Regions from separate parts of the Janthinobacterium salmonicoloratum genome, predicted to be linked through region 2. Evidence: predicted binding sites of a transcription regulator. Region 2 holds the regulator's gene; each other region holds the start of a gene.
What was found. The regulator FliA, encoded in region 2, starts transcription of late flagellar genes. The targets are predictions, from matches to a motif close to CTAAAGTTTNNNNNNNNNNNGCCGNTA.
Positions count from the first base shown of each region.

Region 1 (3,253 bases), on a different contig from region 2:
GTGGGCCAGCCCTTGCTGGCCGAGATCGAACTGACGGCCCTGGCGCCCGAGGAAGCCAACGGCGTGGCCGTGCGCCTGGCCTCGCCCGATGTGTACCGCGGTGGCGGCATCGGCATGGATCCGGCCCTGCAGACCTTGACGATCAGCCCGCTGGAACGTGGTGGACGCCACTATGTGCGCGTGAGCACCCGGCAAGCGATCCAGGGTGGCCACGTGCATTTGTATTTGTTATTGGGCAATGGCAGTGGCGCCATCGTGCGCCTGGGCACCTTGTGGCTGACGCCGGCGCCACCCGCTGCCATCAGCGCGCCAGTCAGGCCTGTCTCCCCTGTTGCCGCGCCTGTGCCCGCGCCGCTGCCGTTTCCACGTGCTGTGTCGGGCGCAGCGTCGCCCGATGCCGCCGCGCTGGCGGCCCGCGCCCGCGCCGAGGGCCTGGTGCGGCCGGCGCGCGTGTTCGTACCACCGCCCGCCACACCCACGCCGGCTGCCCCCGCGCTGCGCCCGCCGCCGTTGCGCCGCGCCGCCGCCCCCGTGGCCGCTTGCGCGCCGCAGGCGGATGCCGGGCAGACGGCAGCGTGCGTGGCATTGGACGAGAAAAACGCTGCCTTGAATGACAAGCTCGGTGAATTGGAAGGGAAGATCGGCGCCTTGCAAAAGGCGCTGGCGCTGCCTGCCGTTCCTCCTGCTGCGGCGCTTGCCGTAGCGCAAGCGCCGCATGCCAAGCCCAAGCCCCTGATGCCGCCAATAGTTGACAAGGAAAAGAAAGCGGGCGGCAACGGCTTGCTGTGGCTCGGTATCTGCACCCTGATCTTCCTGTTGCTGACGGCGGTCATCGTGTATGCCGTGCGCAAACGCAAGCAAGCGGCGCAGCCGGGCACGCCATCGAAATATTGGGTCTTGCTGCGCAAGTCATTCGGTCGCAAGAAGAAGGACGTGCCAGTGCTGACGGAAACGGTGGAGGAGGCGGTGGCCGAGCCGGAAGCGGAGCCGTTCTCGCGTTAACGCTGCCGCAAGGTCGCACTAAAATTTGATATAAAAAAAGATATTGAAAGAGACGGGAAAGTGCCTGTCTATCGTGTTAGCTATTTTTCAAAGATGGTGATATGATTAATTCAGTGGACTTGCTCTACGACAAAACAGCCCCAGCCTGTCGCAGTCACCAACGATAGTGTGGCGCGGCAAACAGGTGTAGCGTTGCATAAACGCCTGGGCCTGGAAGCGGTTTGCGATGCCGACGATGTGCTCGCGAACGCCGGATGCAACCGGCAGCGAGGCGACGCCAGGAGATACCTGGGGCTCGCCTTCCAAATTCCCCCTCCTTGCTTTCCGGGCGCCGCAGATACCGCGCTTCCTGATACGGCGACAGACGTAAAAAAAGCACCCGCAGGTGCTTTTGTTGTTTCTGGCGTTGCAAGCTTGCTTGTTTACATGCGGGCGCGCGAACCCTGCATCCCGTTCGACAGCTGCGTCATCCACGGTTCCGTGATGGTGCGTATTTCGCGGTCATTGGCCAGGATTTGCTTGAGTAAGTCAATCTTGCGCTGGCGTGAGGCGCCAGCCAGGGCCGGTACCTTGCCCGTCATGGTCGGGCTGGCGGCGCTGGCGCACTGGTTTTCCAGGGTATTCAAGCCATCCCAGTCGCTCGAGCGTGCGGCCACGACCATTTTGTTGGTCATTCCTGCAATATTTTCATACATCGAGAGAACGTCGTTGGAGGTCATGAGCACACCCGTAACTAGTGAATGGATTACCGCTTGTCTAGATTAACGGCGGCCAGAACGGGAACTTGAGGGTTTTTTTGAAAAAAAATGAAAATAATTTAGATGATTGCTTGTATGCCGCCGGAATCGCCTGCCAAGCCGCATACCCGCTGGCGTCGCGGTGACAGAGGGATGTGTTGCGGCGCCTCAAAACGCGTTATGATTTTGCACACTACTGTCGTCACTTTGCCTGAAAGGATCACCATGCGCGTTGTCACTGCTGCCGCTTCCTCTTTCCCTGCTCCCTGGCGCATGCGCGCCATGGCGCTGGCCCTGTCCGGCATCGCGCTGGCCGGCGGCGTCGTCCACGCACATGGCCAGGAGGCGGTCGCCAGTCCTGCCGCCGCGATGGCGGCGCCCAAGGCTGTCTTGCCCGGCGACGATTTTTATGATTTCGTCAATGGCGACTGGCTGCGCGGCACGGAGATCCCCGCCGACCGCAGCAGCTGGGGCTCGTTCGCCATCCTCGCCAACTCTACCAACGAGCGCATCATCGCCCTCGTGGAAGGCTTGGCGGCGGCGCCACAGGCGGATGCGTCCGCGCGCCAGGTCAGCGATTTTTACCGTTCCTGGATGGATGAATCTGCTATCGAAGCGAAAGGCTGGGCACCGATCAAGCCTTTGTTGACAAAGATTAATGGCATACGCGACCAGGCAGGGCTGGCCCGCGCGTTGGGCGAGAGCTTGCGCGCCGATGTCGATCCGCTCAACGCCACCAATTTTTATACGGAAAACCTGTTCGGCCTGTGGGTGGCGCAAGACTTGAACGACACCACGCGCAACGTGGCCTACCTGTTGCAAGGCGGACTGGGTTTGCCCGACCGCGCCTTTTACCAGGGCGACAGCGCCCGCATGCAGGGCTTGCGCACGGGCTACCAGGCGCATATCGCCGCCATGCTCAAGCAAGCTGGCTACAGCGATGCGCCGGCCCGCGCCGCGCGCGTGTTTGCGCTGGAGCAGCAAATTGCCGCGAGTCACGCCAGCCGCGAGGATTCTGCCGATGTCGCCAAGGGCAACAACGCGTGGCGCGCCGCCGACTTCGCCAGCAAGGCGCCGGGCCTGGACTGGAAAGCTTTCTTCCAGGCGGCCGGCCTGGGCAAGCAGGCGGATTTCATCGTCTGGCATCCGACGGCCATGACGGGCAGCGCCGCGCTGGTGGCGAGCGTGCCGTTGGCCACGTGGAAAGATTTCCTCGCCTTCCACGCGATCAACCATTTCAGCACCACCTTGCCGAAGGCAGCCGCCGACCAGCGCTTCGCCTTCTATGGCAGCACCCTGAGCGGCACGCCGCAGCAGTCGCTGCGCAGCAAGCGCGCGCTGGCCGCGACGAATGCGGCGCTGAGCGACGCCGTCGGCAAGCTGTACGTGGAACGCTATTTCCCGTCTGAATCGAAAGCCCGCGTACAGGACATGGTGACGAATATCGTCGCCGCCTTCTCGCGCCGCATCGACAAGCTGGACTGGATGGCGCCGGCCACCAAGGCGCAGGCGCA
Region 1 is NZ_JBNYXV010000004.1:252,122-255,374, reverse strand. It holds gene ACQ4WY_RS20785 (type IV pilus assembly protein FimV) at 1-1,002, shown strand, start outside; gene ACQ4WY_RS20780 (flagellar protein FliT) at 1,425-1,697, opposite strand; gene ACQ4WY_RS20775 (M13 family metallopeptidase) at 1,965-3,253, shown strand, end outside.
Region 1: ACQ4WY_RS20780 (flagellar protein FliT) is a predicted target of FliA. The motif match lies at 1,765-1,791, and genes of this name have one in related genera.

Region 2 (3,253 bases):
GCGATGCGGCGGCCACGCAGTTTTCCGATGCCGAACTGCCGCTCCTGATGGCGCAGGCGGCCGCCCGCAACAATGAAGCGCGCGGGGTGCGCCTTGGCTAATTTCGATTTCGACCAGGCCGAAGGCTTGCGCCGCATGCTGGCCGGCCCGCAGCCGCGCGTCATGACATTTTTATCCGCCACGCCGCAGGACGACAAGGGCGCCATGCTGGTCAACCTGGGCGCCTCGCTGGTCTACGGCGGCAATGACGTGCTGCTGCTCGACGCCAGCGGCGGCAGCGATGGCGTGGCTGCGCGCCTGGGACTGGCGCACGGCGCCAGCCTGCGCGACGTGGCGCGCCAGCAGTGCGGCTTGAACCAGGTCATCCACCAGGTACCGCAAGGTTTTGGTGTGGCCAGCCTGGGCGCGCGCAACCACCTGATGGACAGCATGGACTATGCGGGCGAGGACGAACTGCGTCGCCTGGGCAAGACCTTCGAAGTGCTGGCGCGCCAGAGCGGCATCGTGCTGGTCGACGGCGTCGTGGCAGACGAGGGCGATTGCTTCCCCGTGCCGCTGATGGCTTCGTCCGATATCGTCGTGCAGGTCTCGACCAGCGCCACCTCGATCAAGGCGGCGTACTGCCTGATCAAGCGCCTGAGCCAGGAACTGGGACGCCGTCCCTTCGGCATTCTCGTCACGGGCGCTTCCGAATCTGAAGCAAAAGTGGTATACGATAATATGGCGCAGGCGGCAAGCCGCTATCTGGCCGTGAAGCTGACCTCGATGGGGTCGGTGCCTGCAGATGAGTATCTGCACCGCGCAGCGCGGTTGGGCCGCAGCGTGGTCGATGCCTTTCCGCTGGCGGGAGCCTCGGTGGCGTTTCGCGGACTGGCCGAGCGGCTGGCCCGTTCGGCGCCGCCGGTGCTCGGCGGCACCTTGTACCAGACGGGGAGCCTGCATCAGTTCAGCGCCTGAAACCAACCGTAGCACCAGATAAAAGACGAGAAAACAATAAGCAGCCTATGTACACGGTCAAAGGGAAATCGAACAAGGACTATTTGCTGACGGAGCACATTCCGCTGGTGAAGCGTCTGGCGCACCATATGAAGGCGAAATTGCCGCCTTCGGTCGAGGTCGATGACCTGATCCAGGCCGGCATGATCGGCCTGCTCGATGCCATTAGCCGCTATGAAGAGACGCATGGCGCGCAGTTCGAGACGTATGCCGTGCTGCGCATCCGCGGCGCCATGCTCGATGAATTGCGCACCAGCGACTGGCTGCCGCGCAGCATGCGCCAGAACATGCGCAAGATCGAGGAGGCGATGAGCACCTTGCAGCAGCGCCTGGGCCATCCGCCGACGGAGTCGGAAGTGGCGAAGCTGCTGAAAATGTCGCTGGTCGACTACCAGGAAATGCTGGGCGATGGCGGCGGCCACCAACTGCTGTACTACGAAGACTTTCATGACCCGGACGGCAATGACAGCTTCCTCGACCGCCATTGCGTGGACGAGGACAGCGACCCCTTGCGTTCCCTGCTCGATACCGATTTCCGGCAATCCGTGATCGATGCCATCGACGCGCTGCCGCCACGCGAGAAAATACTCATGGGCCTGTATTACGAAGAAGAGCTGAACCTGAAGGAGATCGGCGCGGTGATGGGCGTGTCCGAATCGCGCGTCTCGCAGCTGCATACCCAGGCCGTCGCGCGCCTGCGCGCAACCTTGAGGGAGCTGGCGTGGACTGGTCCAGCGTAATCGGGCTGGCGCTGGCGCTGGCGGGCCTGCTGGTCGGCCAGGCACTGGAAGGCGGCAAGATGGCCTCCCTGCTGCAGCCGGCCGCCTTTGCCATCGTCATCGTCGGCACCTTCGGCGCCGTGCTGCTGCAAACGCGGCTGCGCACCTTCGTGCGCGGCCTGGAAATGCTGCGCTGGGTCTTCCTGCCTCCAGCCGATACGCGTGCCGCGCTGGCGCGCGACATCGGGCAATGGAGTTTGACGGCGCGCCGCGACGGCCCGCTGGCGCTCGAGCGCCTGATGGAAAACACGGCCGACCGCTTCAATGCCAAGGGCTTGAGGATGATCGTCGACGGCATCGCGCCCGACAAGCTGCGCCAGCTGCTCGACGTGGAAATTTCCGCCTACGAAATGGCCGAGCGCCAGGCTGTCAAGGTGTGGGAATCGGCGGCCGGCTATTCGCCCACCATCGGTATTCTGGGCGCCGTGCTGGGCCTGATCCATGTGATGGAAAACCTCACCGACCCAAGTAAATTAGGCAGCGGCATCGCCGTGGCGTTTGTCTCCACCATCTACGGCGTGGGCCTGGCCAATCTGCTGTTCCTGCCGGTAGCGAACAAACTTAAGGCCATCGTCACGCGCAGGGTGCTGCAGTACGAAATCACGGCCGCCGTACTGTACGACATCGCCACGGGCGACCATACGCGCATCATCGAAGAGCGCGTTTCCAGCCTGCTGCACGAGCATTGACCATGATGCGGCGCGCGCGCAGGAAGTATGACGAGGAACCGGACAACCAGGACCGCTGGCTGATCTCGTATGCCGACTTCATTACCTTGCTGTTCGCCTTCTTTGTCGTGATGTATGCGATTTCGCAAGTCAACGAGGGTAAATACCGCGTCTTCCAGAACGCCATCGGCCAGGCCTTCAGCCTGGAAAAGGGCGCGCCGCCCATCATCATGGAAGCGCCGCAGGCGATTCCTTTGCCGAACCCCGCACTGAAACGCCGCACGGAAGCCATCCGCCGCGAGCGCGAGCATATGACGCGTCTGGCGCAAGACCTCACGTCGACCCTGGCGCCGCTGGTCAAGGAAGGCAAAGTGCGGGTCACGCAGACGAGCCGCGGCGTGAGCGTGGAAATCAATGCCAGCGTGCTGTTCGACCCGGGCGCGGCGCGCCTGACGGCCGAATCGGACCAGGCCCTGCGCGCCGTGGCCGTGCTGCTCAAGGATGACACGCACGACGTGCAGGTGGAAGGGCATACGGATGTGCAGCCGATCAGCAATTCCAATTTTGCCTCGAACTGGGAATTGTCGGCCGCGCGCGCGAGCGCCGTGGTGCGCCTGTTCATCGCCAGCGGCGTCAAGGCGTCGCGCCTGACGGCCGTGGGCCACGCCGACAACATCCCCGTGGCGCCGAACGCCACGCCGGAAGGGCGCGCGCGCAACCGCCGGGTCGCCGTGACGATTTTGTCCGGCATCCCCGAAACGGTGACGGAAGTGCCGACGGCACCGCCGGCCAACTAGGCGCGTTTCCAGG
Region 2 is NZ_JBNYXV010000001.1:1,853,213-1,856,465, reverse strand. It holds gene flhF (flagellar biosynthesis GTPase FlhF) at 1-101, shown strand, start outside; gene ACQ4WY_RS08620 (MinD/ParA family ATP-binding protein) at 94-957, shown strand; gene ACQ4WY_RS08615 (RNA polymerase sigma factor FliA) at 1,005-1,736, shown strand; gene ACQ4WY_RS08610 (flagellar motor protein) at 1,718-2,464, shown strand; gene motD (flagellar motor protein MotD) at 2,470-3,240, shown strand.

Region 3 (3,253 bases), 1.2 Mb from region 2:
GACGGCCACCATCGGCATCGGCGGCACCTTCTGGCTGAAAAACCGGGCCGCACAGCAGGAACGGGCCCTCGACATCGACACCAGTCCGCCAGCGCAAATGATCATCGAGGCCGCCAGCGCCACTCTGGAAGCGGGCGGCAGCCAGGCCTTGCGGCAATTCCTGGGCAAGCTCGAACGCATGCGCGTGTTTGCCGTCGATGCCAAAGGGCAAGAACTGATGGGCCGCACGGTCCATCCGACCATGCTGGCCAAGGCGCGCGCCATGCTGGAACAGGGCCAGGCCCATCCCGTGGTGCGCGAAGCGGCCGGCAGCGATGGCAAGCGCTACCTGCTGTTCCTGCCTTCGTCCGAACGCTTCCGCAATGCCGAAGCGGACGCCGCGCGCAACACGCTCAATGCCGTCGCCATGAGCGGCCCGCGCAACATGGGACCCGGTCCACGGCCCAACGAAGCGGGCGCCCCGCCGCCACGCGGCGAATTCGGCCGCGGCATGCCGCCCGGCCCGCGCATGGACAGTCCCTACCGCACCTTCATTCCCCTGGCCGCCGCCATCGCCGCCAGCCTGCTGTTCGCTTTTTTGCTGGCCTGGTATTTTGCGCGTCCCATCCGCGATCTGCGGCAAGCGTTCGAGGCCGCCTCGCACGGCAACCTGGCGCCGCGCTTTCACGCCAGCGGCAAGCGCGGCGATGAATTGACGGATCTGGGACGCGATTTCGACCGCATGACGGGCCGTTTGCGCAGCCTCATGGATAGCCAGACGCGTTTGCTGCATGACGTCTCGCACGAGTTGCGCTCGCCGCTGGCGCGCTTGCAGGCGGCCATCGGCCTGGCGCACCAGCAACCGGAAAAGATGGGCGCCTCGATGCAGCGCATCGAACGCGAAAGCGAACGCATGGATAAACTGATTGGTGAGCTGCTGACCCTGTCACGGCTGGAAGCGGGCGCAGGGCAAGCGGGCGTCGGGCACACGCACAGCGAAGACGTCAGCATCGCCGACCTCGTGCACGACATCGTGGACGACGCCCGCTATGAGGCCAGGGCGCGCCTGCTGGACATCGACCTGGCGGGCGACGCGGCCACGGCCGACGCCAGCGTCACGGGCCAGCCAGAACTGCTGGCGCGCGCCGTGGAAAACGTGGTGCGCAATGCCGTCAAGCACAGCCCCGATGGTGGCACGGTGAACGTGGAGCTGTCGCGCCAGCATGACTGGCTGCGCATCGCCGTGCTGGACCGGGGTCCCGGCGTGGCCAGCGCCGACCTGGCCAACATCTTTCAACCATTCTTCCGCGCCAGCAATACCGAGCACAGCACGGACGGCCATGGCCTGGGCCTGGCCATCGCCCAGCACGTCATCAACGCCCATGGCGGCCGCATCGGGGCCAGCTTGCGCAGCGGCGGCGGGCTGTGCGTGGAAATGCTGTTGCCCGTCAACACGCCAGGCTGACCTGTCGGCGAGCCTGGCGTTTTTTTACGCGCGGATGTGCTGTTACGCCTGCGTATCGATGATGCTACCGAGGGTGGACGAGCTTGATTTGGCCGGACCCGTCGCCGTATCGGCGCTGCTGGCCGTCTGAGAGTCTTGCTGCGCCGCCTTTTGCGCAGCGGCCGCCTGTAACTGGGCAATTTGCGCCTGCAGGGCCTGGATTTGCTGCGCCAATTGCTGCTGCAACTTTTGCGACGCTTCCGTCTGCTCGCCCTTCTGCGATTCCGTCAACTGCTTCTGCGCTGCCGTGATCTGCTTTTGCAGCGCCGCGATCTGCGAACTGCTGCCTGCACTGGCGCCACCGGCCGCGCTGACCGCGCCGCCTGTACCGATTGCCGCTACCATACTGCCTCCTCAGTGTTTCAATACCAAGGTTAACGGCAAGCATGGGCGCGGGTGTAGAGCCGCGGGTGTAAAGGCAGGTAAAGACAGGTAAAGACGGCTGGCGCGCCGCCCTTCAGAGCAATCAGGTCTTGGGCAGCGTCACGCCGACCTGGCCCTGGTATTTGCCGCCGCGGTCCTTGTACGACGTTTCGCACACTTCATCGGATTCGAAGAACAGCACTTGCGCCACGCCTTCGTTGGCGTAGATTTTCGCCGGCAACGGTGTCGTATTCGAAAACTCCAGGGTCACATAGCCTTCCCATTCCGGTTCGAACGGGGTGACGTTGACGATGATGCCGCAGCGGGCATAGGTGCTCTTGCCCAGGCAAATCGTCAATACGTTGCGGGGAATGCGGAAATACTCGACCGTGCGGGCCAGCGCGAACGAGTTCGGCGGGATAATGCAATAACCCTTGCCCGACACATCGACGAAGTTATTCGCGTCAAAATCCTTCGGGTCGACGATGGTGGTGTTGATGTTGGTAAACAACTTGAACTCGTCGGCGCAACGGATGTCATAGCCATAGCTGGACGTGCCATAAGAAACGATGCGGTTACCGTCGCGTTCCTTGACCTGGCCCGGTTCGAACGGCTCGATCATGCCCGTTGCTTCCGCCATGCGGCGTATCCATTTATCGCTTTTAATCGTCATCGCAGGGGTATCTTTCTAGAATATCGGAATGGCTGGGGCCGCACGCCTGCTGCAGGCACGGCCCGGATGGCAGGATTTTACGCGAAAATCCGCCGCTGTTGGCCCCCTTCCCCTGAAAATCCTTGGCGACAGGCTATTGTTTCGCCAGCAATGCCGTGATCATCTCGCGCACCACTTGCGCCGTCAGTTCCGGGTTTTCCATTGGAAACAGATGGCCGCCCGGCACCTGGCGGAAAAACTTGCCGACCAGCTTGCGCGTGGCCGTCAACCCCGCCTGGCGGCATTCCACCGATTCCATGCCGCCGATAAAACCGATGGGCACGGGAAAGCCATCCTTGACGAGGCCGCCGATGTGGTGCGGCAAACTGCGATAGACCTGCGTTTCCACTTCGCGCGTAAAGCGCAGCTGCACCCCTTCCGGATGAGGAACCAGGCCGCTGTCTATGTAATCGCGCAACACGTGCGGCGCCCAGATGGCGAACATGTCCTTGGCCGCAAAGTGTTCATACGCGGCTTGCGCGCTTGGCCACAGCTTGCGACGCCGGGCGGAAAAACGCGAAGGAGAAAACCGCTCGCCCAGCGCCGTGTTGCGCGCCAGACGCACCAGCAAGGCGCGCCAGCCCGCCACCACGGGCGAATCGAGCAAGACCACGCAGCGCACCAGGTCGGGCCGCTGCTTGGCCACCATCACGCTGAGCATGCCGCCCAGCGAATGGCCGACGAGGATCACGGGC
Region 3 is NZ_JBNYXV010000001.1:631,136-634,388, forward strand. It holds gene ACQ4WY_RS02945 (sensor histidine kinase) at 1-1,444, shown strand, start outside; gene ACQ4WY_RS02950 (FlxA-like family protein) at 1,487-1,828, opposite strand; gene dcd (dCTP deaminase) at 1,950-2,519, opposite strand; gene ACQ4WY_RS02960 (alpha/beta fold hydrolase) at 2,653-3,253, opposite strand, start outside.
Region 3: ACQ4WY_RS02950 (FlxA-like family protein) is a predicted target of FliA. The motif match lies at 1,859-1,885, and genes of this name have one in related genera.